Regions from separate parts of the Silanimonas algicola genome, predicted to be linked through region 2. Evidence: predicted binding sites of a transcription regulator. Region 2 holds the regulator's gene; the other holds the start of a gene.
What was found. The regulator FliA, encoded in region 2, starts transcription of late flagellar genes. The targets are predictions, from matches to a motif close to TAAAGTTTNNCNNNCNNNGGCCGATAA.
Positions count from the first base shown of each region.

Region 1 (14,230 bases), 100 kb from region 2:
GATCGTTCCTGCGCCCGTCGCGGCGACGAAGAAATCATCCACCGCATTCACCACCCGGTCGCTGGCGAAGACGGCACCGCCGAGGCTGGCGGCCTGGGCGTCGGCGGTCTTGCTGATGCTGATGGCCTGGCCGGCGTTGGCGCCGACCTGGAACAGCTGGCCCAGGAAGCTGCCGTCCAGCAGCTTGGTGCCGTTGAACTCCGCCTGCTTGGCCACGCGGTCGATTTCGTCGACCAGCTGGCTCACTTCGGCGTTCAGGGCGGTACGGTCCGATGACGAGTTGGTGGCGTTCGCCGACTGCACGGCCAGCTCGCGGATGCGCTGCAAGTTGGTGCCGACCTCGCCGAGGGCGCCTTCCGCCGTCTGCGCCAGCGACACGCCGTCATTGGCGTTGCGCACGGCCACGTTCAGGCCGCGGATCTGGGTGCTGAAGCGCTCCGAGATCGCCAGGCCGGCGGCGTCGTCGCGGGCGCTGTTGATGCGCAGGCCCGAGGACAGGCGCTGGATCGTCGTCGCCAGCGAGGCCGAGTTCGACTGCAGATTGCGCTGGGCGTTCAGCGAAATCGTGTTGGTGTTGATGATGCTCATGGCACTCCCTTGGGCGCCCGTCACCCGGGCACGTTCCTGATTCCAGGCAAACGAAAGGCGGGCCCAGGCTTGGGCCCGCCTCCGGGCATTGCGGATCAGGGCGTCGGCGCGAGGCCGGCGTCCGGATCGGTTACCGTTACCGCAGCAGGGACAGGACGTTCTGCGGGATCTGGTTGGCCTGGGCCAGCATCGCCGTGCCGGCCTGCTGCAGGATCTGCGTGCGGGTCAGCTCGGCCGTTTCCTTCGCGTAGTCCGCGTCGCGGATGCGGCTGCGGGATGCGGTCAGGTTCTCGGCGCTCGTGTTCAGGTTCGCCACCACCGACTGGAAGCGGTTCTGCACCGCACCGAGGTCGGCGCGGGCCGAGTTCACCGTGGTCAGCGACTTGTCGATGATCGCGAGGGCCTGGCCGGCACCCAACACCGTCGAGATATCGAGCGTGTCCAGGAAAGCCGGGCTGCCGGTAGCAGCCGTGGTGTTGGCCGTCGTGGGCGCTGTCGCGACCGTCGCGCCGGAACCAGACGAAGCGGTGCCGAGATTGACGACATAACCCTGGAAGTCGCCGTCACCGTCCACCGCTTCGCGCACCGAGGTCAGCGTCAAACCAACGCCGTCGGCTTCCGCGAACAGGCCCGTCTCGCCGATCTTGGCATTGATCGCCGCCGCGATCTTCGCGGTGATGGCCGCCGCGTCATCCGTTGCCGCAAACTCGACATCGTCAATATTGACGGTGTTGTTCAAACTATCCGTGACGGTGATGCCGGTAATGGTGCCGGCCGCGGCGATCGTACCGGACACCGCCGTAGCGATCGAGATGCTGTCGAAATTGGCACCGCCGAGGCTAGCTGCCTGAGCATCCGCCGTACTCTGGATGGCAATGGCCTGGCCGGCGTTGGCGCCGACCTGGAACAGCTGGCCCAGGAAGCTGCCGTCCAGCAGCTTGGTGCCGTTGAACTCCGCCTGCTTGGCCACGCGGTCGATTTCGTCGACCAGCTGGCTCACTTCGGCGTTCAGGGCCGTACGGTCCGATGACGAGTTGGTGGCATTGGCCGACTGCACCGCGAGTTCGCGGATGCGCTGCAGGTTCGTGCCGATCTCGCCGAGGGCGCCTTCCGCCGTCTGCGCCAGCGAAATGCCGTCGTTGGCGTTGCGCACGGCCACGTTCAGGCCGCGGATCTGGGTGCTGAAGCGCTCCGAGATCGCCAGGCCGGCGGCGTCGTCGCGGGCGCTGTTGATGCGCAGGCCCGAGGACAGGCGCTGGATCGTCGTCGCCAGCGAGGCCGAGTTCGACTGCAGATTGCGCTGGGCGTTCAGCGAAATCGTGTTGGTGTTGATGATGCTCATGGACTTGGTCTCCGGGTCGGATGGTGTGCCGGTCCAGCGCCGAGCTGTCCGGGGCCGCGGTGGGGGGCCGTGGCCCGGTACTCCCGCTGCTGTATGCAGTAACGGCGCTACCGGCCGGAGCTTTAGGCCCCGGAGACTGCGATTTGTGGATCAGCGCAAATAATTGAACAGGGAGAGGCTGGCCACGCGCTGGAAGCTGAGCTGGGCCGCGTCGAGGGCGGTGCTCTGCTGGGCGAGGCGGCTGGCGGCCTCGGCGATGTTCACGTCCCGCAGGTCGGAGAGCGTCGTCTTGAGGGTGACCGACGTGGCCTCGCGCAGCGCGCCGGCCTCGTCGATGCCCGCCAGGCGGGCACCGCCCGCGGCCCGCTTGTCGACGAAATGATCCTGCGCGGCCGAGACATTGGCCAAGGCCACGAAGATCGCGTTCTGCTGCCTCACCCGCTCGGTGACCGTCGTGGCCGGGGCTTCGAGGCTATCGGCCAGCGCGTCGAGGGTACCGAAGATGTCCTGGCGGCCGGAAGGGCCGACGGTGAACACGTCGCCGGTGGCCGGCTCGCCGTTGAGGCGGAGTTGCAGGCCTTCGAAGCTCAGGGTGTCGCCCGGGGCGTAGGTGCCGGTCTGGGGCGGCACCAGCGGCGCGCCACCGGCGTCCTGGATCTCGTAGGTGGTCGGCGAGGTGAAGGCCACGCGGTAGCCGGCGCTGCCATTCACGGCCCAGGCGGCGGCGTCGACCACGCCGAACGTGCCGAGCAGGCCGGTGCCGGTGTTGGTCGCCGCCGCGCTCACGGCCACCCGCCCGTCGCCGGTGGGGATGCGCATCCAGACCTCGCTGCCCGGCTCGGCATCGGCCAGGGCAAGCGCCGGCGCGACGTCGACGCGCCGCTGCACCTGGTCGCCCACGTAGCTCACCCCGGTGGTGGCATCGACGAAGGGGGGGCGGTCGTCCTGCGCCCCGCCGAAGAGGTATCGACCGGCCGCATCCGTGCCGTTGGCGATGCCGAGCAGGCCATCGCGGATCTGCCGGATCTCGCGGGCGATGGTCACCCGGTCGCTGGCCGAAAGCGGCGCGTTCGCCGCCTGGATGCTCAGCTCGCGGACGCGCTGCAACAGCTCGCCGGCTTCGGTGAGGTTGCTTTCCTGGAGGTTGAGGCGGTTGCCCAGCACGTTGGCGTTGAGCTCGAAGCGCTCGAGCTCCGCCAGCGACCGGTCGATCGCCGTCGCCGCACCGGCGGCGAGGGGGTCGTCGGCCGCGGTGTTCACCCGCCGGCCGCTGGCGATCTGGTTCTGGGTGGCGATCAGGTCGACCTGCCGGCGCAGCAGCTGGGCGACGTTGGCCTCGTAGAGCGAGTTACTGGAGATCCGGGTGGTCATGGCTGTGCTCCGTCAGCGCCGCACGGCCTGGAGGAAGGTCTGGAAGATGGTGTCCGCGATGCTGATCACCTGCGCCGCGGCCTGGTAGGCCTGCTGGAAGCGCAGCAGGTCGGCGGCCTCCTCGTCGAGGTTCACGCCCGAGAGCGACTCGCGCTGCTGCACCAGGGCCTCGTCGATGGCCTTCTGGCTGTCCAGCGAGAAGCTGCTCTCGCGCGCGGCCGAACCGATGCGCGTGGTCTGGGCGACGAGCGCGTCATTGAGCGAATTGGCGCCACCGCCAAGGACGCGGGCGTCGTCCAGCTGCGCCCAAGCGCGCATATTGGTGTTGTCGCTGGAGTTCGAGACGTTCGCACCCACCCGGAAGGTGTCGCCAGCCCGAGGCACGCCATCGAGGACGAGGCGCCAGCCGTTGGCATCGATGTTGGCGCCTGGCGTGTAGGCCTGGGCCGGGCCGCCGTTGAGGCTGAAGGTCGTGGGCGTCAGGAACTGGATCGTCGCCGGCGTGGTCAGCGCCGCATTGGCCGGGTCGAGCACCGCCAGCGAGACCACGCGGCCCTGCCCCAGGTTGGTCAGGTCGGCGCTGGGCCGGATGCGGCTGGCCGCGGCGATGCGGTTCGGGTCGTTGACCGCCACGGCGATGTCGCGCGCGGCGTTGCTCGTCGGTTCGATCAGGAAGCGGTCGTTTGCCGCGGCGGCGCCCGAGACCACCACCTCGATGCCGTTGACGACGAAGGGGCTGGCCACGGTGCCGAGGCCGGCCAAGGCCACGGGCGCCCCGGTGTCGCCGCGGCGCGCGCTCCAGTTCGCGCCGTCGAAACGGAACTCCAGCGGCACGCCGTCCAGCGCGCCGACATCGGCGATGTCGACGGCCAGCGTGGCCGTGCCGGTGTTGTTGCGGTTCGCCAGCGGGATGGGGGCGGCGAGGGCGAAGAAATCGGTGCCGACGTTGCCGTTCAGATCGAGGCCGGCGGCGCTCTGGCCATTGACGATCTCGGCCAGCGTCGCGGCGATGCGGCCGAGTTCGGCGCGCCCGGCGTCGACCAGCTCGGCGCGCGAGGACAGCGCGCCGCCCAGCTCGCCGGCGATGCTGCCGGCCCCCAGACGGACCGTCCCGGTCGTGGTCTCCAGCGCCAGCACGACGCGGTCGTTGCGGAAGTCGTCCTGCACGGTGATGAAGCGCGACGCGTTCGCGCCGACCACGATCGGCTGGCCGCCGGTGGTGAACACGTTGAGCGCGCCGTCCTCCTGCGGCAGCGTCGTGACGCCGGTCAGCGTCGCCACCTGCGACACCAGGCGGTCGCGCTGGTCGAGCAGGTCGGGCGAGGCGTTGGCGGGCCCGTTGCGGCTGATCTCGACGTTGAGTCGCGCGATTTCGCTGGCCAGCCGGTTCACTTCCTCGGCGCCGCCGGCCAGGCGTGCGTTGATCTCGCGGTCGATCTGGTCGAGGCCGCCCTGCAGCTGGTCGAAGCGGGCGACCAGGGCTTCGGCGCGACCGAGCAGCTCGGTGCGCGCGGCCTGCGAGGCCGGCTCGGCGGCCACGCCCTGCGCGGCATCGAAGAAGGCCGAGAACGGCTGCGCGAGGCCGGTGGTGGCGTCGGTGAACAGCTGGTCGATGCGCAACGCGAAGCCGTTGACCAGCTCGAGGCGGCCAATCTCGCCCTGGCTGTCGAGCAGGCGATTGGTGACCAGGGTGTCGGACAGGCGGGTGATCCCGGCGATCTGAACGCCGGCGCCGACATAGTTGTTGCGCAAGCCGTCGCCCGCCCGGTTGGACAACTCGACGCGCTGCCGCGTATAGCCCTCCACCGTCGCGTTGGCGATGTTGTGGCTGCTGGTGGCCAGCGCGCGCTGGAAGGCCAGCAGGGCGCTGGTGCCGTTGCCGAGGATGCTGGGCATCAGAAGGCTCCCATGCCGCTGGCGGCGAACACCAGGTGGCGGGCCGACGGGGCGGTCGGGCCGGTGGCGTCATCGATGTCGAGGCGGGCCAGGGCGCGGTTCAACGCCGGTCCGGTGGCGATGGCTTCGATCTTCCGGGCGTAGGCCGGGTCGGTGGCGTAGCCACCGCGCTGCAGGGCGGACGCGAAGCCGCGGATGTCGTCGCCGGCGTTCAGCGCGGCGGCGTAGCGTGGGCTGCGCTTCAACAGCGCGGCGTAGTCATTGAAGCTCTGCTCGACGCCGTCGTAGGCGCGGAAGGCCGCGCGTTCGGTGCGGAAGCCGCCGCCCACGAATTCCTGCGTGTCGGTGGCCACGCGATCGCCGCGCCAGCCGCCCGTGGCCTTGATGCCGAAATAGTTGTTCGCCGTCTGGCCGTTCGCCACGATGGTGCTGCGGCCCCAGCCGGTCTCGAGGGCGGTCTGCGCGACGATGGCGCGCGGGTCGACGCCGAGTTCGCGGCCGACCTTCTGCGCATGCGGCCAGACCTTGGCCACGAAGGCCTCGACGCGGGCGTTGGCCGGCCCGGCATCGGCGGCAGGTTTCGCAGCCGGAACGGACTCGGTCGCGGCCGCGGTGCGCAGGGCGGGCAGCATCCGCGGCACGTCGGCCGCGGCGATCCAGTTCGGCTTCGCGACCCCGTTCGCCGCCGCGAGCGCGGGCGTCGGCGCGGCGGCCTCCGTGGTCGTCGCCAAGGACGGCGCGGCCTCGCGCGACAGCACCTTCGCCGCCAGCGGGCGCACGTAGGTGTCCAGCGGCAGCATCGGGGCCGTGCCGGCCTTCGCCAGCGACAAGGGCAAGGCGCCCACCGCGGCGTCGGGCCTGCCGCCGCCCTGTCGGGTGAGCTGCCGGGCGATCATGTCGGACAGGCCCAGGCCCTTGCCCTGGGTCAGCGACTTCGCGATCTGTTCGTCGTAGAGCTCGCGGAACTGGCCGGCGGCGCCGGGGAACATCGTGTCGCCGAGCGCGGTTTCGCGCATCTGCTTGATCATCATCTGCGCGAACAGGCCTTCCATGTCGCGCGCGACCTTGTCGATCTGCGCCGCGTCCATCGGCTTGTCCGGCTGCAACGGCATCGGGCGGGCATCAACGCGCATGGCCGCGACCTCAGATGATCTCGAGTTCGGCGCGCAGCGCGCCGACCTGCTTGAGCGCCTCGAGGATCGCGATCACATCACCCGGCGCCGCGCCGACCTCGTTCACGGCGCGGACGATCTGGTCGAGCGAGGTGCCGCCCTTGAACAGGAACATGCGCGAGCCATCGACCGTGGCTTCGACCGTCGATTCCGGCGTCACCACGGTTTCGCCCTGGCTGAAAGGCGCCGGCTGGCTGACGTTGGCGGCTTCGGTGATCGTCACGGTGAGCGAGCCATGCGCCACGGCGGCCGGCATCACCTGCACGTTGCTGCCGATCACGACGGTACCGGTGCGGGCGTTCACCACCACCTTGGCGGCGACCTGGCCCGGATCGAGCGTCAGGTTCTCGACGCGGGCGAGGAAGGCCACGCGGGCGCCCGGATCGGTGGGGGTCTGCACCTGCACCGTCCCGGCATCGAGTGCGGTGGCCGAAGCCTCGCCAAAGGCCTTGTTCAGGGCATCGACCATCCGGCTGGCGGTAGTGAAGTCGGGCTGGTGCAGGTTGAGCATGAGCGTGCCGCCGGCGCCGCTCTGCGCCAGCGCATCGGGGATCGAGCGCTCGACGATGGCGCCATTCGGGATGCGGCCGGAGCTCGGGATGTTCACCGAGACCCGCGAGCCGTCGCTGCCCTGCGCGCCGAAGCCACCGACCACGAGGTTGCCTTGGGCGATGGCGTACACCTGGCCATCGGCCCCCTTGAGCGGGGCCATCAGCAGGGCGCCACCGCGCAGGCTGACGGCGTTGGAGATCGACGACACCGTGACGTCGATGGCCTGGCCTGGGCGCGCGAACGGCGGCAGCTCGGCGTGGATGGCGACGGCCGCGACGTTCTTCAGCTGCGGATTGACCCCCGGCGGGATCGTCACGCCGAGTTCGTCGAGCAGGTTCTTCAGGCTCTGGGTGGTGAAGGGCGACTGGCTGGTGCGGTCGCCGGTGCCGTCCAGGCCCACCACCAGGCCGTAACCGACAAGCGGGTTGCCGCGGACGCCCTCGACCTGGGCGAGGTCCTTGATGCGCTCGACCGCCTGGGCCGGGGCGCTGGCGAGCGCGGCCACCAGCAACGCGAGGGCGGCGAGGCCGGCCGTGAGGGATCGGGAACGGGAGGGGTGGGACGACATGGGTGCTCTCCGGCGGTATCGGCCGCTCGCCGGGAAACTTGCAAGCCGCGTGCCAGAGCGCCCGGAAACACGACGGCCCGCCAGAAGCGGGCCGTGGCGGGTGGGCGGCGCGGGCGCCGTTCAGTTCGGGAACCACGCCCCGTTGAAGAAGCGGTCCAGCCAGCCCATCGCGTTGGACCGCGCCAGCGGGCCGCGACCGCCGTAGACGATGCGGGCGTCCGCCACGCGGGTGCTCGCGATCGTGTTGTCGGGGCCGATGTCGGCAGTGCGGATGATGCCCTGCACCTGGATCAACTCGTTGCCCTGGTTCAGGGCCAGCTCCTTGCTGCCCTGGATCACGAGGTTGCCGTTCGGCAGCTTCTGCACGACCTGGGCGGTCAGCGTGCCGGTGATCTGGTTGCTCTGGGTCGAGTTGCCGTCGCCGGCGAAATCGCGGGTGTTCGACAGCGAGTTGTCGAGGATGTCCTGGCCACCCACCGTCACCGGGGCACCGAACACGGTGCCGGACATGCTGTTGGTGGATTCCTTGGTGATCGCGGTGTTGGCGCGCGTGCTGGCCTGAGTGCGCTCCGACAGGTTGATCGTGACGATGTCGCCCACCTCGCGCGCCTTGCGGTCGGTGTAGAGGCGCAGCCCCGGACCCTCGCGATAGATCGCACCGGCGCTCGGCGCGGCGGTAGCCTGCACCGGCACCTGCATCACCGCCATCGGCGCCAGCGGCTGGACGTCGCCGCGGATCATCGCGCCGTGGCCGCAGGCGCTGAGCATCGGGAGGACGAGGGCGAGGACGAGGGCGCGCTTCATGGCGGGGCTCAGACGTTGTTGTTCAGGTAAGCCAGCATCTGGTCGGTGGTGCTGATGGCCTTGGCGTTGATCTCGTAGGCGCGCTGCGTCTCGATCATCGCCACCAACTCCTCGACGGTGTTGACGTTCGAGCTCTCCAGCGACCCCTGCGCCAGAAGGCCGATGCCGGCCTGGCCGGGCGTGCCGGCCTGTGCCGGGCCCGAGGCGCCGCTTTCGAGGTAGAGGTTCTCGCCCTTGGCGAACAGGCCGCTCGGGTTCACGAAGTCGGTCAGGGTGATCTGGCCAACTTCCTGCGGCGCGGCCTGGCCGGCGATCTGCACGGTCACGGTGCCGTCGCTGCCGATCGAGATCGCCTGCGCACCCTCGGGGATCTGGATGCCGGGCTGGATGGTGTAGCCGGAGTTGGTCACCAGCTCGCCCTGCGCGTTGATCTGGAAGCTGCCGTCGCGCGTGTAGGCCTCGGTGCCGTCGGGCAGCAGCACCTGGAAGAAGCCGCGGCCGTTGATGGCGACATCGAGCGCGTTGCCGGTCTGCAGCAGGTTGCCCTGGATGTGCGATTTCGCCGTGCTCACCACGCGCACGCCGGTGCCGAGCTGCAGGCCCGAAGGCAGGTTGGTCTGCTGCGAGCTGGCGCCCCCCGGCGCGCGCACCTGCTGGTACAGCAGGTCCTCGAAGCTGGCGCGGTCGCGCTTGTAGCCCGTCGTGTTGACGTTGGCCAGGTTGTGCGCGACCACCGACATGCGCGTCTGCTGCGCGTCGAGGCCGGTCTTGGCGATCCACAGGGCGGGGTTCATGGCGCGTCTCCTTTAGCGGGCGCGCAGCAGCGTGTTCGCCGCCTGCGCGTTCTCGTCGCCGCTGCGGATGACCTTGAGGTTCATCTCGAACTGCCGCGAGAGGGAAATCATGGCCACCAGCTGTTCAGTGGCGTTGACGTTGCTGTTCTCCAGAACGCCGCTCATCAACACTTCCCCGGCCGCGGCCTGCGGTTGCGCGGCGGGGTCCTGCGAGGTAGGACGGAACAGGCCGTCTTCGCCGCGCTGGAGCGTGGTGGGGTCGGCGCGGACGACGCCGATCCGGGCGACGTTCTGCGCCGTGCCGGTGGCATCGCCCAGGGCGACGATGGCGACGGTGCCGTCGCCGCCGACCGACAGGCTCTGGAACGGCGGCAGCGCGATGGGTTGGCCCGTATCGTCGAGCACGGGCTGGCCGCGGCCGTTCGTCAGCCGGCCGGTGGCGTCGAGCTTCAGGTCGGTGGCTCGCGTGTAGGCCGGCTCGCCGCCGCGGTCGGCGACGCTCATCCACAGGTCGGCGCCGTTGAGCGCGAAGTCCAATGGATTGCCGGTGGTCTGCAGGCTGCCGCCGGTCGCGTCGAAGCCGCCAACATCGCCCATCGTGTAGGTGCGCGAGCCGACCTCGCCGCCCTTGGCGGGGAAGGCCTCGGTGGCGTGCAGGAGCGCCTTGAAGCCGGCGGTGGAGACGTTGGCGAGGTTGTGCGATACGGCCGCCTGGGCGCGCAGGTTGGCCTGCGCTCCCGACATCGCGACGTAAAGGGCCTTGTCCATCGTCGTGCTCCGGTGTCAGCCCGCGATCAACGCAGGTTGATGATGGTCTGCTGGATCTGGTCGGTGGTCTGGATCATCTGCGCGTTGGCCTGGAAGTTGCGCTGCGCGACGATCATGTTCACCAGCTGCTCGGTGAGTTCGACGTTCGAGCCTTCGAGGGCACCGGAGGTCACGAGGCCGAAGTCCGACGTGCCGGCCGCGCCGCGACGCGGGCCGCCGGAGTCGAAGGTCTCCGACCAGACGTTGTCGCCGAGGTTCTGCAGGCCCTGCTGGTTCGGGAAGGTGGTCAAGGCGACCTGGCCGAGCGGCGAGGCGACGCCGTTGGTGTAGCGCGCGAAGACGACGCCTTCCTGCGAGAACTCGATGCCGATCAGGCGACCGGTGGTGTAGCCGTCCTGGCGCAGGTCGTTGATGGCGAAACGCTCGCCGTACTGCGTCGAGCTGCGCAGGTCGAGCGTGAGGTTGATGGGGGCCGCACCTGTCGTCGGCGTGTAGGCCGGCAGGGTGATGAAGCCGGTGGCCGGCGCGGTCAACGCGCCTTGCGCGTCGTACTGCAGCGTCTGCGCCGCGCCCACCGCGGTGCCATCGATGTAGTTGTACAGCTGCCACTCGTTCGGGTTCGCCGTCTTCACGTAGTACAGCGTCTGCACGTGGGCCACGCCCAGCGAGTCATAGAGCGTGATCGAGGTCGAATGGTTGAACGTGTTGGTGTCGTTCGGATCGAACGGCGACGCCGCAGGGACGGTGCCGTTGGCCGGCAGGTTGGAGCCGACGATCACTTCGGTCGAGGCGCTCGGCGCGCTGTCCGTGGTGGTGAGCTGGAGGTCCTGCAGCCGGCCGGTCTCGAAGTTGTTGCCGCTCTGGTCGGTGGGCGGGAAGATCTGCAGCCGCGCGCCGGTGGGGTTGACGACGAAACCGTCGCGATCGAGCTGGAAGTTGCCGGCGCGCGAGTACACGGTGGCGCCGTTGTTGTTCAGCGTGAAGAAGCCGCCGCCCGAGATCGCCACGTCGAGGTTGCGGTTGGTGAATTCGATGCTGCCCTGGGTGAACTGCTGCGTGATGCCGGTGACGCGCACGCCGGAGCCGGCGGTGTTGCGCGAGGTGCCGAAGATCGACGCCGCGTAGAGGTCGCCGAACTCCGCGCGGCCTTCCTTGAAGCCGGCCGTCGAGACATTGGCGATGTTGTTCGAGGTCACCGAGAGGTCGGTGGTGGCCGCGTTGATGCCGGAGAGGGCGGTGCGGAAGCTCATGGCGGTGCTCCAGGTGCGGTGCAGCGGGTATTGGCGGTGGTCAGGGCAGGCGAGGCATCAGCCCAGCCGGCGGATCGCGGAGAGCGGCGCCGTGCCGAGGCCGCGGAGGTTCAGCAGCATTCCCTGCGGGTCGAGCGTGACGCTGTCGATCGGCGCCATCGTCCCGGTGCCGACGGCCTTCGAATCGCGTCCCTCGCCGAAGGTGGCCCGCATGCGATAGGTGCCCGGCGCCATCGCCTGCCCTTGTTCGTTGAGGCCGTCCCACGCGAAGGGCACGTCGCCGGCCCCTTGGGACGTGACTTGCAAGCGCCGTACCAGCGCGCCGTTGGCGGCGGTGATCTCGATCGTCACCGGCCCGGCGCCGGGCGTCGCGGCGACGCCGGTGGCGGAAAGCGCGCCTTCGGCATCGGCCGACAGCGGCAGGCGGTCGGTTTCGACCAGCGCGTTACGCCCGATCAGGTCGGCACCACGCAGGGCCTGGTCGTTGTTGAAGGAAGTGGCCATGTTGTCGATGGCGGTCTCGAGGTCGCCGACGCCCTGCGCGGTCGACATCTGCGCCATCTGGCTGACGAACTCGGCGTTCGACAGCGGCTTGAGCGGGTCCTGGTTCTTCAGCTGCTCGGTCATCAGGCGCAGGAAGTCGGCCTGCGTGAGGTCGGACTTGCCCATGCGGCTCTGCGTTTGCGGGCTGCTGGTGAGGCCGATGCCGTTGGCGACGTTGACGTCGAATGCCATGGTCGATTCCCTGGGCCGCGTCAGCGGCCGATGGTGAGCGTGGCGAGGGCGAGCTCGCGCGCGGAATTGAGCACTTCGACGTTGGCCTGGTAGCCACGCGAAGCGGAGATGAGGTTGACCATCTGCGCCACCGGATCGACGTCCGGCGCGTAGATGTAGCCCTCGGCATCGGCCATCGGGTGGCCGGGCTCGAAGCGCTTGATGGCGGGTTTGTCGAGCGGGTCGACGCGCAGCACCTTCACTCCGCTCATGCCGTCCTGGCCGGGCAGCGGCGCGGTCTCGAAGGTCGGCTCGATCGGCTTGTAGGCGGTTTCGGGCGTGCGGCCGACGGTGTCGGCGTTGGCGAGGTTCGAGGCGATGGTGTTGAGGCGCACCGACTGCGCGGAGAGCGCGCTCCCGGCGACGTCGAAGATGGGCAGGCTGCTCATGGCGGTTCCCTTACTGGCCCGTGATCGCGGTCATCAGGCCGCGCACCCGGGATTCGAAGAAGGTCAACGAGGCGCGGTACTCGAGCACCGCACGGCCGAAGGCGGCGTTCTCGGTCTCGGTATTCACGGTGTTGCCGTCCAGGCTGGGCTGCAGCGCCTGGCGCGTGGTCACGTAGCGGCGGAAGTCCGGCCCTTCGGCCAGACCCATGCCGTCGGCCACGCCGCCACCGCCGATGCCGAGCGGCCCGCGCGAGGGACCAGCGGTGACGCGGCGCTGGTGGTCCTCAGCACCTGCCAGGGCGCGCTGGAAATCGAACTCCTTGGCCTGGTAGCCCGGCGTGTCGGCATTCGCGAGGTTCGAGGACAGCACCTTGAGCCGCTGCTCGCGCAGCGGCAGCGACAGGGCGGAGAGACCGAACGGATTGTCGAAGGGACCGGCCATGGGCGGCTCCGGGCGTGGGTTGCCACGGAGCGGTGCAAGGACCGTGCCAGAGCGGCGGCAGGCCCCGTCGTGGGCCCGCGGTCAGGCCGCGGCCTTCTCGCGCTGGAAGGCCTGGACGCGGGCCAGCACCTTCTCGGCCAGCTCGTTGGCCGAATACTTGGCCACGAAGGCGTTCGCACCCACCTGGTCGACCATGGCGTTGTTGAACACGCCGGACAACGAGGTGTGCAGCAGCACGAACAGCCCGGCCAGCGCCGGATCGCGGCGGATTTCCGTCGTCAGGGTATAGCCGTCCATCGAGGGCATCTCGATGTCGGAGATCACCATCGCGTAGTGGCGGGTCACGTCGATGCCCTCGGCGGCCAGCTGCTTCAGGTGCTCGATGGCCTGCCGGCCGTCGGACAGCAGGGTCGAGGAGACGCCGAGCTGGTCCAGCACACCGCGGATCTGGTTGCGGGCCACGCGGGAATCGTCGGTGACGAGGATGCGGATCGGTTCCTCGCCGGCGCCGATCTTCAGGCGCTGCTCGATCGGCTGCAGCATCCGCGCCCCGGTCGCATCGGCGAGCACGGACTCGACGTCGATGACCTGGATCAGTTCGCCGTTGTAGCGGGTCACCGCGGTCAGGTAACTGTCATCGACGCCCAGCTCCGGCGGCGGACGGATGTCCTCGACGGCGATGTTGACGATGCGGTCCACCTCGGCGACGAGGAAGCCCTGCACCGAGCGGTTGAATTCCGTCACCACCAGGTAGGGCGGGTCGAGATGGCGCTCCGGATAGCGGACGGCGCTGCCGAGGTCGAGGATCGGCACCGAACGGCCGCGGATGTCGGCAGCGCCGACGAAGCCCGGCGGCAGGCGCGGGATCGGGAACAGCGGCGGTCGACGCAGCACTTCCTGCACCTTGAAGACATTCACGCCGAACAGCTGGCGGCCACCGAGGCGGAACAGCAGCAGGGCCAGCCGGTTGTGGCCGGCCAAACGGGTGCGCTGGTCGATGCGGTTGAGCAGGTCGCGCGACATGCGGCTCGGCAGCCTCGATTCCATGGGGACGTTCCTTGTCGTTGTCGGCCCGCCAACGGGCTTCTTGAGCGGTGCGCTCGGCGCACGGGGCCCTTGCACGTCGCGTGCCGCGGCACGCCGCTTGCACAGCCTGCCACGACGCATCCGCGCCCGGAGTGACCGATGTCCCGCCCTGAAGCGACCCCGCTGCCCGCCCCGGCCCCCCTGCCACCGCCGCGCCTGCCCGACCTCGCCCGGGCGCTCCGCCGCGAACGACGCGTGCCGCGAACCCTGCATGCCGGCGTTCTTGTCCTCGGCAGCCTTGCCGCCGCCGGCCTCGCGTTCGCCGGCGGGCTGCGGGCCCAGGACGGCAGCTTCCAGACGGTGGAGTCCATCCGCTCCGCGGCGGAGGGCGCCCTCGCCTCGCCCGGCGTCCGCATCGAGGCCCGCTTGGACCCCGCCTTGCGCATGCCGCCCTGCCCGCATGCGCTTCAAGCGCAGGCGCTGTCGGCCGTTAA
Region 1 covers NZ_BAAHAS010000003.1:168,547-182,776, reverse strand. The annotation lists gene ACYVAK_RS11020 (flagellin) at 1-588, opposite strand, end outside; gene ACYVAK_RS11015 (flagellin) at 725-1,930, opposite strand; gene flgL (flagellar hook-associated protein FlgL) at 2,081-3,301, opposite strand; gene flgK (flagellar hook-associated protein FlgK) at 3,314-5,197, opposite strand; gene flgJ (flagellar assembly peptidoglycan hydrolase FlgJ) at 5,197-6,330, opposite strand; gene ACYVAK_RS10995 (flagellar basal body P-ring protein FlgI) at 6,341-7,489, opposite strand; gene flgH (flagellar basal body L-ring protein FlgH) at 7,610-8,293, opposite strand; gene flgG (flagellar basal-body rod protein FlgG) at 8,302-9,087, opposite strand; gene ACYVAK_RS10980 (flagellar basal body rod protein FlgF) at 9,100-9,855, opposite strand; gene flgE (flagellar hook protein FlgE) at 9,882-11,105, opposite strand; gene ACYVAK_RS10970 (flagellar hook capping FlgD N-terminal domain-containing protein) at 11,163-11,840, opposite strand; gene flgC (flagellar basal body rod protein FlgC) at 11,861-12,268, opposite strand; gene ACYVAK_RS10960 (flagellar basal body protein) at 12,279-12,710, opposite strand; gene ACYVAK_RS10955 (chemotaxis protein CheV) at 12,792-13,733, opposite strand; gene flgA (flagellar basal body P-ring formation chaperone FlgA) at 13,896-14,230, shown strand, end outside.
Region 1: a site for FliA is predicted at 2,029-2,055, ahead of ACYVAK_RS11015 (flagellin). Genes of this name have one in related genera too.

Region 2 (14,230 bases):
GACGCCGTCTTCGGCCTCGGTGACGGTGAAGCCCGCACCCGTCAGGGTGAAGGCGACCATTTGTCGCATCGAAGCCGAGTCGTCGACGACCAGGATGTGCGCAGTCATGGGGCAGTCCTCATTGATTCGATGGAGTTCAGGCGAGGCCGAGTTCGGCGGCCAGACCGAGGGAAACCGCGGCATCGCGCACGGCGGCGGCACACGGCGCGATGCGCGTCACGCGGCCCGCCTCGCGACGGGTTCGGACGAAAGCGGCGAGGACCTGGATCGAGGCGCTGTGGACGCGCCCGGCTTCGCCCGCAGCGAGGACCACCTCGTCGGCGGCGTCGAGATGCGCGGACAGCGCGGCCTTGAGGCCTTCGCTGGCTTCGATGCCCCATTCGGGACCCAACGCTACGGTCGGCATGTTTCCCCTCGACGTCCAAGACGGCCCACGGAACACCCCCGCCTCGCCGCTGCGGGCGACGAGTCTGCGTTCAGCCTAGCAGCCCCACCGCGTCGAGGAGTATCACAGGTTGTGAATTCAATCGTGTCACACCGCGCAGCATCGCGCTGCCCGGGGCGGCCAGCGTGTTCTCGGCCGGCTCGACCTCGCCGTCCGCGATGGCGTGGACGTCGAGGACGGCGCTGACCTTCAACGCGAGGCAGTCGCCATTCTGCTCCAGCACGACATAGCGGGTCTGTGCGGAGTCCTCCACTTCTTCAAGTCCGAGCCAGGCGCCGAGGTCGAGGACGGGCACCACCACCCCGCGCAGGTTCATGACCCCAAGCAGGGCAGGATCGGTGTCGCGCATGGGGAGAACCCCGACCGGCAGAAGCACCTCCTGCACCTTGAGGAGTTCCACGCCGTAGTCCTGCCCGTGGACGCGCAAACGCAGCCAGCGCGAACTGCGGCGGCTGGCGCGGCGCTCCTGCCCCCGCCAGTCGTCGACGCCGTCGTCGGCCGAGGCGGCATCGCCGGGCTCGGACTCCGCCGCCTGGGCGGGCGACGGGGCCGCCGTGGCCCGGGCGGCCGCCACGGCGATATTCGCAGCCGAGGCGACGGCACCGGGCGGCTTGCCGCCGTGCAGGGCGTCGAGCAGGGCTTCGAACTCGTCCTCGGTGATCTCGTCGCTACCGGCCGCCGGCGCGGCCGTCGCGGTCGTGGGCAGCGGCGCCGGTGCGACGGCCCCGGGCGGGGCGCCGCCGTGCAGCGCATCGAGCAGGGCTTCGAACTCGTCCTCGGTGATCTCATCGGGCTTGGCCGGCGCCGTGGGCGCCGGCGCGGCCGCGGTCATGGGCGGCGGAGCCGGTGAGACGGCACCGGGCGGCGCGCTGCCGTGCAGCGCGTCGAGCAGGGCCTCGAACTCGTCTTCGGTGATTTCGTCGGGATTGGCCGGCGGCGGGGTGGACACGGTCACGGCAGGCTCCGGGGCGACGGCAGGAGTGGGGTGGGCCGCCTCGACGGCCGGCGGCGTTGGCGCCACGGCCTCGGGCGGCGGCGCGGCCGGGGCGACGGCCGATGGCGGCGAGGCCGGCGGCGCGGGGTCGCCCGCCATCGTTCCGGCGGCGGCGGCGCCCAGCAGCTGCGACAGGTAGTCGTCGACGAGGCCGCCGCTCATGCCGGCGGCTCCTGCGGCTGGGGCGTCTCGCGCAACAACCAGGCGAGGGCGCGCTGGTAGGCGTCGTAGCCGCGGCTCTGCGTGACCTCGTGCGACAGCTCGGCCTGGGTGAGCTCGGCCGCATTGCGAAGGCGGGTGTCCAACGGCACGGCCTGCACCCAGGTGCGATCGGGGTGCTGCTCGCGGAGAAGGTCCAGGGTTTCGGTGCAGGCGCGGGTGCGGCGGTCGAACAGCGTCGGCAGGATGCGTGCCGGCAGCGGGCGCTTGCGCGAGCGCTCGATCATCGTCGCGGTCTTCAGCATGCCCTCCATGCCGTGCACGCTGAGCGGTTCGGTCTGGGTGGGCACCACCAGCTGGTCGGCGGCCGCCAGCGCATTGACCATCAGCAGGCCGAGCGTGGGCGGACAGTCGAGCAAGGCGTAGTCGTAGTCGCGTGCGGCCGCGGCGAGGCCCTGGCCGAGGGCGAGGCCGAGGCCCGGCGCGGTGGCCGAGCGGCGTTCCAGGGTGGCCATGCCGGCCTGCGCGGGCAGCAGGCGCAGCTTCGCGATGGGCGTGGCGCACGACACCTCGGCGACGGCCTTCGGCGGCGACTCGAAGAGATCGAGCGTGCCGGGGGGTGGCGGGTCCGTGGGGATGCCGAAGGCGCGTGTCAGCGAGGCATGCGGGTCGAGGTCGGCCAGCAGCACGCGCTGCCCGCGGGCGGCCAGCAGCCGTCCGAGCAGCAACGTCGTCGTGGTCTTGCCCACGCCGCCTTTCTGGTTGGCGATCGCCCACACCTGCATCAGGGAACATCCTCGGAAAGCGCCTGCGGCACCGACACCGGGGCCGGCGGACGCGCGGCCTCGGTCGGCGTGACCGCACCGGCTTCAACGGCCGGCGGCGGCGAAACTTGATCCCGCGGCCGGGCGTCGAGGGCGGGCTGGTTGCGCGGCGAGGTGGCGAGGATCACCAGCATCACGCGCCGGTTGGTCGAGCGCCCGGCCGCCGTGCGGTTGTCGGCGATCGGCCGCTTCTCGCCGAAACCGATCGCCGCCATCCGCCGCGGATCGACACCGCGACCCTCGAGCAGGCGGATGACGCTGGCCGCGCGCGCACCGGACAGCTCCCAATTGGACGGGTACAGGGCGCTGGCGATGGGCTGGTCATCGGTATGGCCCTCCACGCGGAGTTCGTTCGGGAGCTCGCGCAGCACGGTGGCCAGCTGGTCGATGGCCTGGCGCGCGGGCGCCGACAGCGCCGCCGAGCCGCTGGCGAACAGCACGTCGCTGCGGATGTTCACTTCCAGCCAGAGGCCCTCGCGGGTGACGGTAACCTGGTCCGACATGATCATCGGGCCCAGCGCGCGCTCGACCTGCCGCTGGATGGCGTCCAGCTGCGCATCGGCCTGCGCCTGCTGCTGCTCGAGCTGGAGCAGCTCGATCGGGGTGATCACGGCGTCGGCGCGGACGCGCTCGCTGAGGTTCACCACGCTGGGCGAGCCGGGGTCGTTCTCGAAGGGCTGCGGCGGCGCGATGCTCGACGCTTCGGTGGGCTGGCCGATCTGGATCGGGGCGATGCTGCGCGGCACGCCATCGAAAGCGGCGTTGAGCGAATCGGACATCACCCGGTACTTGCCCTCGTTGAGCGTCGAGATCGCGTACATCACGACGAAGAAGGCGAGCAACAGCGTGATCAGGTCGCCGTAGGGGATGGCCCAGGCCTCGTGATTGACGTGCTCCTCATGGTGCCGGTGGCGTGCCATGCGCCGCGGGCTCAGTGCAGGAAGCCGCCGAGGCGGGCCTCGATGTTGCGCGGGTTCTCGCCGTGGGCGATCGAGACGAGGCCCTCCAGCACCAGCTCACGGTCGCCGGCACGGCGGCGGATGATCGACTTCAGTTTGTTCGCCGCCGGCAGGAACAGGCAGTTCGCCGAGGCGATGCCATAGATGGTGGCGGTGAACGCGGCGGCGATGCCGGCGCCGAGCTTGGACGGATCGGCGAGGTTCTTCATCACCGCCATCAGGCCGAGCACGGCACCGACGATGCCCAGCGTCGGCGCGTAGACACCGGCGGCTTCGAACACTTTCGCGGCCTGCATGTCGGCGTGCTCCTCGGCGGCGATCTCGATCTCGAGCATGTGCCGGATGGTCTCCGGCTCAACGCCATCGACGAGCATCTGCAACCCCTTCGCGATGTACTTGTCCGGCTGGCGGGCGACCTGCGCCTCGAGGCCCAGCAGGCCCTGCTTGCGCGCCGTGCCGGCCCAATCGACGATCTGGGCGATCAGCTTCCTGCGATTGTCCGGCGGTGGCTGGACGATCCAGCGTGCGATCGCCATGGCGCGCTTGAAGGTGGGCAGGCCGCTCTGCAGCAGCACCGCGCCGAGCGTGCCGACGATGACGATCAGGAAGGCCGCGAAATTCCACAGCGCCGACAGCCCCGCGCCCTTGGCGACGCTGCCGCCGACGATGGCGACCAGCGCCAGGACGAGGCCGGCGAGGCTCAGGATGTCCATCGGTCAGGCCCGCTTGAGCCGGCTGTTGCCGCTGCTGACGCTGCGCTGGATGCCATCGACGTCGAGGATGAGCGCCAGCGAACCGTCGCCGATCAGGGTGGCGCCGGCGTAGCCCGGCAGGCCGCGAACGCGCTTCGGCAAGGCCTTGATGACGACTTCCTCGCGGCCGCGCACCTGGTCGACGACGAGGCCGTAGCGGAAGTCGCCCGTTTGCAGGACGACGATGACTTCGCCGTTCTCGCAGGGCGGAACGCGCAGCCAGGCGCGCAGCCAGACCAGCGGCAGGGTCGTGGAGCGCAGGTCGAGCACGGGCTGGCCGTCGACGTAGTCGGGCTTGCGCTGCGGCATCGGCAGCACCTCGACGACGCGGCCCAGCGGCAGGGCGTACGAGGTGTCGGCGACGCGCACCAGCAGCGTCGGCAGGATGGCCAGCGTCAGCGGCACCTTGATGGTGAAGCGCGAGCCCTGGCCGAGCTCGGACTGGATCTGGATCTGGCCGGAGAGCTCGCGGATCTTGCTCTGCACCACGTCCATGCCGACGCCGCGGCCGGAGATGTCGGTGACCTCCACCTTGGTGGAGAAGCCGGGCATGAAGATGAGCTGGAAGCACTCCTCGGCGCCGAGGCGGGCAGCCGCTTCGGGCGTGAGGAGGCCCTTCTCGACGGCCTTGGCGCGGAGTTTCTCCGGGTCCATGCCGCCGCCGTCGTCGCGGATCTCGATGGCGACGGCGTCGCCCTCCTGGCGCGCGGAGAGGAACACCTGGCCCATCGGGTTCTTGCCGGCGGCCTCGCGGACGGACGGCCGCTCGATGCCGTGGTCGATGGCGTTGCGGACGAGGTGCACCAGCGGGTCGGCCAGCGCCTCGACGAGGTTGCGGTCGAGTTCGGTCTCGGCCCCCTCGAGGGTGAGTTCCACCTGCTTGTCGAGCTGGCGCGCGACGTCCCGGGCCATCTTCGGGAAGCGCTGGAACACGCGGCTGACCGGCTGCATGCGGGTGCGCATCACCGAGCCCTGCAGACGCGCGGTGGCATGGTCGAGCGCGGTGACGGCGCGGTGCAGGTCCTCGTCCTTGAGCTTGTCGCGCAGCACCTTGAGGCGGTTGCGCGCGAGCACCAGCTCGCCGGTGAGGTTGACGATGGCGTCCAGCCGCTTGGTGTCGACGCGGACGGTCTGTTCGGTGTCGCCGCCCGTCTTGGCCGGGCCGGCGGCCTTGGCACTGGGCTTGGCGACGGCCTTCGGCGCGGCGGTCTTCGCCGGCTTCGTCGTGGCTTGGCCGGACGCCCAGGCCTTGATGGCCGCGATCAGGTCCGGGTCGGCGGGCTCGAGCGGCTGGCCGGCGCCGAGCGCCGCCATCTGCACCGACAGCGTGTCGTGGCAGCGCTGGGCGTAATCGAAGGCGTCGTCGTCGAGCAGGATCTTGCCTTCGCGAGCCTTGTCGAAGGCGTCCTCGAGCGCGTGGCAAAGCTCGACCATCGGCACCAGGCCGAGGAAGCCGGCGCCGCCCTTGATGGTGTGGAAGCCGCGGAAGACGGCGTTCAGCAGGCCCTTGTCGTCGGCGGCCTGCTCGAGCTGCACCAGCTGTTCGCCGAGGCGCTCGAGGATCTCGCCGGCTTCGACGAGGAAATCGGCGGCAATGTCGGGCGAAACAGCGGACATGGAAGCACTCCCCTAGAGGCCGAGGTCGGACAGCAGATCGTCGGCGTCGCTCTGCGACGTCGCCGGCTTGTCCACCCCTGCAATTGCCGGGCCAGCACCGGCGAGCGGGTCCTCGTCCTTGCGGCGGGCCCCGGGGCCGGTGGGCGGCAGGCCCATCGCGGTGAGCTGGTCGTGCACGCCGCGGACGATGCCCGCGACCTTCTTGATGATCTGCCCGGTGAGGTCCTGGTAGCTCTGCGCCAGCGCCATCTCGGACAGGTTGCTGCGCAGCTCGCGCAGCAGGGCCTCGTGGTCGGCGCTCGGGACCAGCAGCTTCTCCATCAGCTTCTGCGAATCCTCGACGAGGTCGAGGGTGCGGTTGGTGGCCTGCTCGGTCATCGCCACTACGTGGTCGAGGCGGGCGCAGGCGTCGGGCAGTTCGCCCACCGCGGCGTCGACCGCGGGGAGTTCGCCGAGCGCTTCGCCAAGGCTCTGGCTCAGCTTGGCCAGCCCCTGCATCAGGGGCTGCTCCTGCCACTGGACGATGGCGCCCAGTTCCGCCTTAAGGCTGGCCTCGTCGGCGTGGCTGATCGCGGCCAGCGCGGCGCGCAGGTGGGCGGTGATTTCCGCGTTGCGCGCCGGGTCGGTCATGCGGCGCTGCCCAGGCGTTCGAAGATCTTGTCGAGCTTCTCCTTCAGCGTGGCCGCGGTAAAGGGCTTGATGATGTAGCCGTTCACCCCGGCCTGCGCGGCCTCGATGATCTGCTCGCGCTTCGATTCGGCGGTGACCATCAGCACGGGCAGCGTCTTCAGCTTCTCGTCGGCGCGGATCATCTTCAGCAGCTCGATGCCGGTGACGCCGGGCATGTTCCAGTCGGTGACGACGAAGTCGAACCCGCCTTGCTTGAGCTGGGTGAACGCCGCGCCGCCGTCCTCGGCTTCGGCGGTGTTGGTGAAGCCCAGGTCGGCGAGCAGGTTCTTGACGATGCGTCGCATCGTCGAGAAGTCGTCCACGACCAGGATGCGCATGTTCTTGTTCACAGCGGTGCCTCGGAAGGAAAAGTACGGAGTCGGTGCGGTGGGTCGCCCCTTCGCAGGGGTCGCCCAGCCGGCGGCCGGGCGAGTGTAGTCCGGGCTAGCCGACGTCCTCCGTGTCGTTATCGGCAGAACCGAACGCTCCTAAACGGCTGCGCAGGCGCAGCATGGCCTGGCCGTGGATCTGGCAGACCCGCGATTCCGAGACGCCGAGCACGGCACCGACCTCGCGGAGGTTCATCTCCTGCTCGTAATAGAGGGACAGCACCAGCTGCTCGCGATCGGGCAACTGGCCGATCGCCTCGGCGAGGGCTTGGCGGAATTCAGCGGCCTGCAGCCGGCGCTCCGGGGAATAGGCGGCCCCGGCGGCGACGTTGGGCTCGCCGTGGTCGTCGATATGGGAGTCGAGGCTCAGCACCTGGCCGGAGACCGCGTCCTCGAGCAGGCGGGCGTACTCCTCGGGCGCGAGGCCAAGGGCCTGGGCGATCTCGGCGCCGGTGGCGGCCCGTCCGGTGGCCTGTTCGATCTGCCGGGTGGCTTCGGCGGCCTGGCGGGTGCGGCGGTGCACCGAACGCGGCGTCCAGTCGCCCTTGCGGATCTCGTCGATCATCGCCCCGCGGATGCGGATGGAGGCGTAGGTCTCGAAGCTGGCGCCCTGGTCGCTGTCGAAGTTCCGGGCCGCCTCGATCAGGCCGAGCATGCCGGCCTGCACGAGGTCATCGACCTCGACGCTGGCGGGCAGGCGCGCGGCCAGGTGGTGGGCGATGCGCCGCACCAGGTCGGCATGCCGCTCGACCACCTCGACGGAGGCGCTGCGCTGCACGGCTCGGTACTGGGCGGCGGGAGCGATCATGCGCGGGCACCTCCGGCCTCCAGCATACGCTCGACGAAGAACTCGATATGTCCTCGCGGCGTGGTGGCCCGCGACCATCGGTGGATGCGGGTGGCGAGTTCGCGGAAGGCGGCCGAGGCCTGGGCCGACGGAAAGGCCTCGACCACGGGCTTCTGCTTCTGCACGGCCCGGCGCAGGGCGTCGTCCTGCGGGATGGCGCCGAGGTAGGCCAGCGAGGCTTCGGGCAGGAACTTCTCCACCACGCGGGCCAGCTTGTCGTAGAGGGCGCGGCCCTCGACGGGGCTGCGCACCATGTTGGCGATGACATGCACGCGCTGGATGGCGCGCTCGCGGCACAGCACCTTCACCAGCGCGTAGGCGTCGGTGATGGAGGCAGGCTCGTCGCAGACCACCACCAGCACCTCCTGGGCGGCCTGGCAGAAGGTCAGCACGGCGTCATTGATGCCGGCGGCGGTGTCGACGATGAGGGTGTCGAGCGGGCCGTCGAAGGTGGAGACCGCCTGCACGATCCCGGCATGCTGCTGCGGCGTCATTTCCGCCATGTGCCGCTTGCCCGAGGACGAGGGCACGATCTTCAGCCCGCGCGGCCCCGGCAGGATCACCTCGGCCAGCGTGGCGCGGCCGGCGACGACGTCCGCCAGGGTCTGCTTGGGCGTGAGGCCGAGCAGCACGTCGACGTTGGCGAGGCCGAAGTCGGCGTCGAGCAGCATGACGTTCTCCCCCATCGCGGCCAGCGCGGTGGCGAGGTTCACCGAGACGTTGGTCTTGCCCACGCCGCCCTTGCCGCTGGCGACGGCGAGGACGCGGACCGGGGCCGGCGCGGCCTCAGGCGGCATCGGCGTCCTCCGCCGGGCGGTCGCCGGCGCGGCGCAGTTCCTCCAGCTTCAGCACGAGGCGGCTGGCTTCCGCGGTGGCGAGGTCGTCGGGCACGTGCTGCCCGTCGGTGGTGTAGGCCAAAGGCAGCTGGTGGCGCACCAGCACCGAGAGCGCGGCGCCGAGGCGGCCGGTCTCGTCGAGCTTGGTGAGGATGGCGGCCTCGGGCGCGACGAACCCGAAGCGGCGGATGACTTCATCCAGGTCGGCGCTGTGGGCGTTGGCGGGCATGACCAGCATCGTCCGCACCTTGCCGGCATGACGCAACCAGTTCAGCTGCCCGACCATCGCCCGGTCGCGCTGGCCGTGACCGGCGGTGTCGACCAGGACGAGGGGGTAGTCGCGCAGGCGATGCAGGGCCTCGTGCAGGGCCTCCTCGCTGCCGGCTTCGACCACGGTGAGGCCGAACTGGCGGCCGTAGGCGTGCAGCTGCTCGCGCCCCCCGGGGCGCTGGGTGTCGGTGGTGATCAGGGCGACGTCGCGGGGGCCGTGCTCGGCGGCATAGCGGGCGGCCAACTTGGCCAGCGTCGTGGTCTTGCCGGCACCGGTCGGGCCGACGAGGGCCACCACGCCGGGCGTGCGCAGGGGGTCGAAGTGCGCCACCGGCAGCAGGTGGGCCAGCTGTCCCAGCATCAGCCCGCGGGCGCGGGCCGGGTCGGCCTCGGCCGGGATCTTGGCGGCGACCTCGCGGGCCAGCGCGTCCTCGCAACCGTAGCTGGCGAGAGCGTCGAGGGCGAAGGCGCGCGCCGGGCTGCCGCGCAGGCGCTCGCCGGTCATGCGCTGCATCTCGCGCTCCATCATCTCGCGCATTTCCACCAACTCCGCGCGGACCTGCAGCAGGCTCGGGTCTTCGTCCCACGGCGAGATGCGCACGGCGCGCGGCGCCGAACGGCGGGCCACGGCTTCGGCCTCGCGATCGGTCGCGCGGGCCTGGGCGTCGAGCGCGGCCGAGGACGGTGCGACGGCGGGCTCGGGGTCCATGAAGGACGCGGCCGGCGCACGCGCCGGGCTCGGAACCGGCGCCGGGCGGGCGGCCTCGGGTGCCGGCGCCTCGGACGAGGTGGTGCGGGCGATGCGCTCCTTCGCTTCGGCGAGGAAGGCCGAGAAGTCGGCGCGCTTGCCGGACGCGACCGGAGCGGTCGCCTCGGACGCGGCGGCCTTGGCGGCGATGGCCTTGACCAGCGCCTCGGGGATCAGGGCCGGGCGCTCATCCAGCGCGGGCGGCGGCGCGGCGGCGCGCAGGGCGCCGGCGAGCTGGGCGGGCAGGCCGATGTCGGCCTCGCGCGACTGGTCGAGCGCGGTGGCGGGCTTCTGCGGCAGCAGCGACTTCAGCGCGTCCTGCGCCAGCTGCTCGTCGTAGTCGGTCGCGGCCACCACCTCGATTCCGCCGGGCACGGGGCGGTTCGAAAGGATGACCGCGTCGGCCCCCTGCTCCTCGCGGACCATGCGCAGCACCGTCCTCATGTCCGGGGCAACGAAGCGCTTGATCTTCATGGTGGCTCTCTCCGAATCCTGCTGACCGCAACCGTTGTCTCAAGGCCTCAACCGATCGAACCGACCAGCTTCAGCCGCTTGTCTTCGGGGATCTCGCTGTAGGCCAGCACCTGCAGCGACGGCACCCCGTGCCGGAACATCCGCGAGAGCACCCCGCGCACCCCGCCCGGCACCAGCAGCACCGAGGGTTCGCCGCGGGCCTCCTGCCGCTGCACGCAGTCGGCGAGGCTCTGGTGCAGGCGCTCGGCCAGGTTTGGTTCGAGCGCCGCGGTGTTCCCGTTCACCGAGTCCTGCAAGATGCGTTCCAGAGGCGGCGCCAGCGTGTACACCGGCAACTCGGGGTTCATGCCGTTGATCTCCTGCACGATGAAGCGGCCCAGCGCGTTGCGCACCGCGGCGGTGAGCGCCGCGGGATCGCTGGTGCTGGCGCCGTGTTCGATCAGGGCTTCGGCGATCTGGCGGATCTGCCGCACCGGCACCTTCTCGGCCAGCAGGTTCTGCAGCACGCGCACCACGACCGCCAGCGGCAGGGTCTTGGGCGTGAGGTCCTCGACCAGCTTGGGCGCCGCCTTCTTCAGGGTGTCGAGCAACGCCTGCGCCTCCTCGTGGCCGAGCAGCTCGGCCGCGTGCTCGCGCACGAGGTGCGACAGATGCGTGGCGATGACGGTGGCCGGATCGACCACGGTGTAGCCCAGCGATTCGGCCTGCGCGCGCTGCGCCGGCTGGATCCAGACCGAATCGAGCCCGAAGGCCGGGTCGCGCCCGGCGATGCCCTGGATCTCCCCGAACACCTGCCCGGGGTTCAGGGCCATGTCGCGGTCGGGGTAGACCTCGCCGCCGGCCACCGGCACCCCGTGGATGACCACGCGGTACTGGTTCGGCGGCAGGTCGAGGTTGTCGCGGATGTGCACCGCCGGCACGAGGAAGCCGAGGTCCTGCGTCTGCTTGCGGCGGATCGCCTTGATGCGCGCCATCAGGTCACCGCCCTGCGCCTTGTCGACGAGCGGGATCAGGCGGAAACCGACCTCGAGGCCCAGCGCATCGACCGGGCGCACTTCATCCCAGCTCAATTCGGCCGGCGCGCCGCCCGGCGTCTGCGCGGCCATCAGCTTGCGTGCTTCGGCGTCGGCCAACCGGGCCTGCTCGGCCTGCTCGCGCTGGTAGAGCACCCACGCGAGGTAGCCCAAGCCCGCCGCGAACGTCAAAAAGGCGACGTTGGGCATGCCCGGCACCAGCCCGACGAGGCCGATGATCACGGCCGTCACCGCGAGCGCGCGGTACTGGCCGAACACCTGGCCGAACATGGCGTTGCCCATGTCCTGCGAGCGCGAGACGCGCGTCACGATCACCGCCACCGCGGTCGACACCAGCAGGGCCGGCAGCTGGGCGACGAGGCCGTCGCCGATGGCCAGCAGGATGTAGGTCTCGGCGGCGTCGCCGGCCGACAGGCCGTGCTGCATCACGCCGATCGCGAAGCCGCCGAGGATGTTGATGAACAGGATGAGGATGCCGGCGATGGCGTCGCCACGGATGAACTTGCCGGCACCGTCCATCGAGCCGTAGAAGTCCGCCTCCTCGCGCACTTCCTCGCGGCGCAGCTTCGCCTCCTCGCGGGTGAGGATGCCGGCGTTCAGGTCGGCGTCGATCGCCATCTGCTTGCCGGGCAAGGCGTCGAGGGTGAAGCGGGCCGCCACTTCCGAGACGCGGGTCGAGCCCTTGGTGATGACGATGAAGTTGATGATCGTCAGGATGGCGAAGACGATGATGCCGACGGCGAAGCTGCCGCCGATCACGAACTGGCCGAAGCTGGCGATCACCTGGCCGGCGGCGTCATGGCCCTCGTGGCCGTTCAACAGGACCACGCGGGTGGAGGCCACGTTGAGCGCGAGGCGCATCAGGGTGACCAGCAGCAGCACGGTCGGGAAGATCGAGAACTCCAGCGGCCGACGCACGTAGATGACGGCGAGCAGCACCACCAGCGAGGCGGCGATGTTCAGCGTGAACAGCACGTCCAGCGCCAGCGGCGGCAGCGGCACCACGATCATCGCCAGCACGCCGATCAGCACCAGCGGCACGGCCGCGCCCTGCTGGATCAGCTGGCGGGTGCGGTCGAAGGGGGTCATCACGGCGGCCATGGGTCTCGCGTGGGCGTGGGGTCGGGCGAGACGTGCAAGACGTGTGCCGGGGCGCGTCGAAGCAGGTCGGGCGCCTGGCCAGCGCGCCGGGGCTCCTGATTCGCCTCATCCGCACGCGCCGGCGGGGCGTCGGGCCAGCGACAAGCGAGCCAGGGATGGCGAGCGCGCGGCTCGGGGCAGGACCGCCCCGAGTCCGCGAAAAGCGGCCCGATGCCACGCCCGGCAGGCGCACTGGCGGTGGCCCGCTCAGCGACCTCACGAATCGCGCTCGAGCGCCCCGAAATCGGGCAGCGTCGGGTAGGCCCCGCGCTTCGGCGTCCACACCTTCAGCTGGTAGACGTAGCTCAAGACCTGCGCCACCGCCTGGTAGAGCTTCACCGGGATCTCGCGGTCGAGCTCGGCCTGCGCGTGCAGCACGCGGGCGAGCGGCGGGGCCTCGACGATGGCGACCTTGTGCGCGTCGGCGACCTTGCGGATGTTCAGCGCGACTTCGTCGACGCCCTTGGCCACGACGATCGGCGCCTGCGCCTTCTTCGGGTCGTACTTGAGCGCTACCGCGTAGTGCGTCGGGTTCACCACGACGACGTCGGCCGTGGGCACGGCCTCCATCATCCGGCCGCTGGCCAGCTGCTGCTGCATGCGGCGGATCTGCCCCTTCACTTCGGGGCGACCCTCCATCTCCTTCATCTCCTCGAGCAGCTCCTGCCGGGTCATCTTCAGCCGGCGCTTCCAGCTCCACAGCTGCCACGGGACGTCGGCGACGGCGAGGAGGACAAGACCCACGCCCATCGCCATCAGCAGGCCCAGGATCAAGCCCAGCCCCTGCGCGGCCGCGGCCGCGATCGGCAATTGCGAGAGTTGCAGCAGGCGATCCTCGTAGAACAGGTAATACACGGTGCCAATCGCACCGAGGATGGCGATGCGCAGCAGGGACTTCACCAGCTCGCCGAGGCCCTGCGTGCCGAAGATGCGCTTGAGGCCGGCGATCGGCGACAGCCGTTCGGGGTTCGGCGACAGGGCCTCGGTGCTGAAGCTGAAGCCCATCACCGCCGGCGCGACGAAGGTCGCGAGGAGGCAGGACGCCACGAGCGGCCCGACGGCCAGCAACAGTTCGCCGATCGACCCTCCCGCGCGGCTGACCAGGTCGGCCCCGAGGCCCTGCCCTTCGCCAGCGTGCCGCAGCTGGTTGGCCATCCAAGCCATCGCGTGGCCGGCCATCCAGCCTCCGAAGGCGATCAGCGCAAGGATGGCGCCGACGAACACCGCCGCCGTGGCGAGCTCCGGCGATCGCGGGGCATCGCCCTTCTCGCGCGCGTCCTTCAGCCGTTTCGGGGTGGGCTGTTCGGTTTTTTCCTGGCCGCTCTCGCTCTCCGCCATGGCTCAGCCCAACCAGCCGGTGGCGAGTTCGAACGCGGCTTCGAGATTGGCGCGCAACGGGCCGAGCAGCTGGCCCGTGAGCGTGCCCATCAGCAGCAGGCCGACCAGCACCGAGGCCGGGAGGCCAAGCTGGATCGGGTTCAGCGAGGGCGCGGCGCGGCTCATCACGCCGAAGGCGAGGTTGATCACCAGCATCGCCAGCACCACCGGCAGGGCGATCTGGATGCCGACGAGGAACATCTGCCCGCCGAAATCGGCGATGGCGCGCAGCGCCTCCGGCGTCGGCACCCACGTGGACTGCAGCGGCACGGCCCTCCAGGAATCGGCGAGCAGCTCGACGATCATCAGGTGCCCGTTCATGGACAGGAAGATCAGGGCGAAGCACAGGTAGAACCACTGCCCCACCACGCCGGCATTGGTGCCACGCAGCGGGTCGGCCATCACCGCGAACGAGAGACCGGTGCCCTGCGCGACGAATTCGCCGGCCAGCGCGCCGGCTTCGAAGGCGAGGCGCAGCACGAAGCCCATGCCGACGCCGATCAGCACCTCGCGGGCGACCGTGAGCACGGTGAGCGGGTCGATGCCCGGCAGGGGCGGCGGCGGGCCGGCCAGCGGCCCCATCGCGAAGGCGAGCGCCATGGCCAGCATGCCCTTCACCCGCCGCGGCACCGTGCGCGTACCGAACAGCGGCGCCACCATGAGCAGGCCGCCGACGCGCAGGCTGGTCCACAGCGT
Region 2 covers NZ_BAAHAS010000003.1:65,388-79,617, forward strand. The annotation lists gene ACYVAK_RS10465 (response regulator) at 1-108, opposite strand, end outside; gene ACYVAK_RS10470 (STAS domain-containing protein) at 137-406, opposite strand; gene ACYVAK_RS10475 (chemotaxis protein CheW) at 477-1,601, opposite strand; gene ACYVAK_RS10480 (ParA family protein) at 1,598-2,383, opposite strand; gene motD (flagellar motor protein MotD) at 2,383-3,342, opposite strand; gene ACYVAK_RS10490 (flagellar motor protein) at 3,354-4,094, opposite strand; gene ACYVAK_RS10495 (chemotaxis protein CheA) at 4,098-5,750, opposite strand; gene ACYVAK_RS10500 (protein phosphatase CheZ) at 5,763-6,380, opposite strand; gene cheY (chemotaxis response regulator CheY) at 6,377-6,769, opposite strand; gene ACYVAK_RS10510 (RNA polymerase sigma factor FliA) at 6,864-7,616, opposite strand; gene ACYVAK_RS10515 (MinD/ParA family protein) at 7,613-8,452, opposite strand; gene flhF (flagellar biosynthesis protein FlhF) at 8,442-9,983, opposite strand; gene flhA (flagellar biosynthesis protein FlhA) at 10,031-12,118, opposite strand; gene flhB (flagellar biosynthesis protein FlhB) at 12,374-13,495, opposite strand; gene fliR (flagellar biosynthetic protein FliR) at 13,499-14,230, opposite strand, start outside.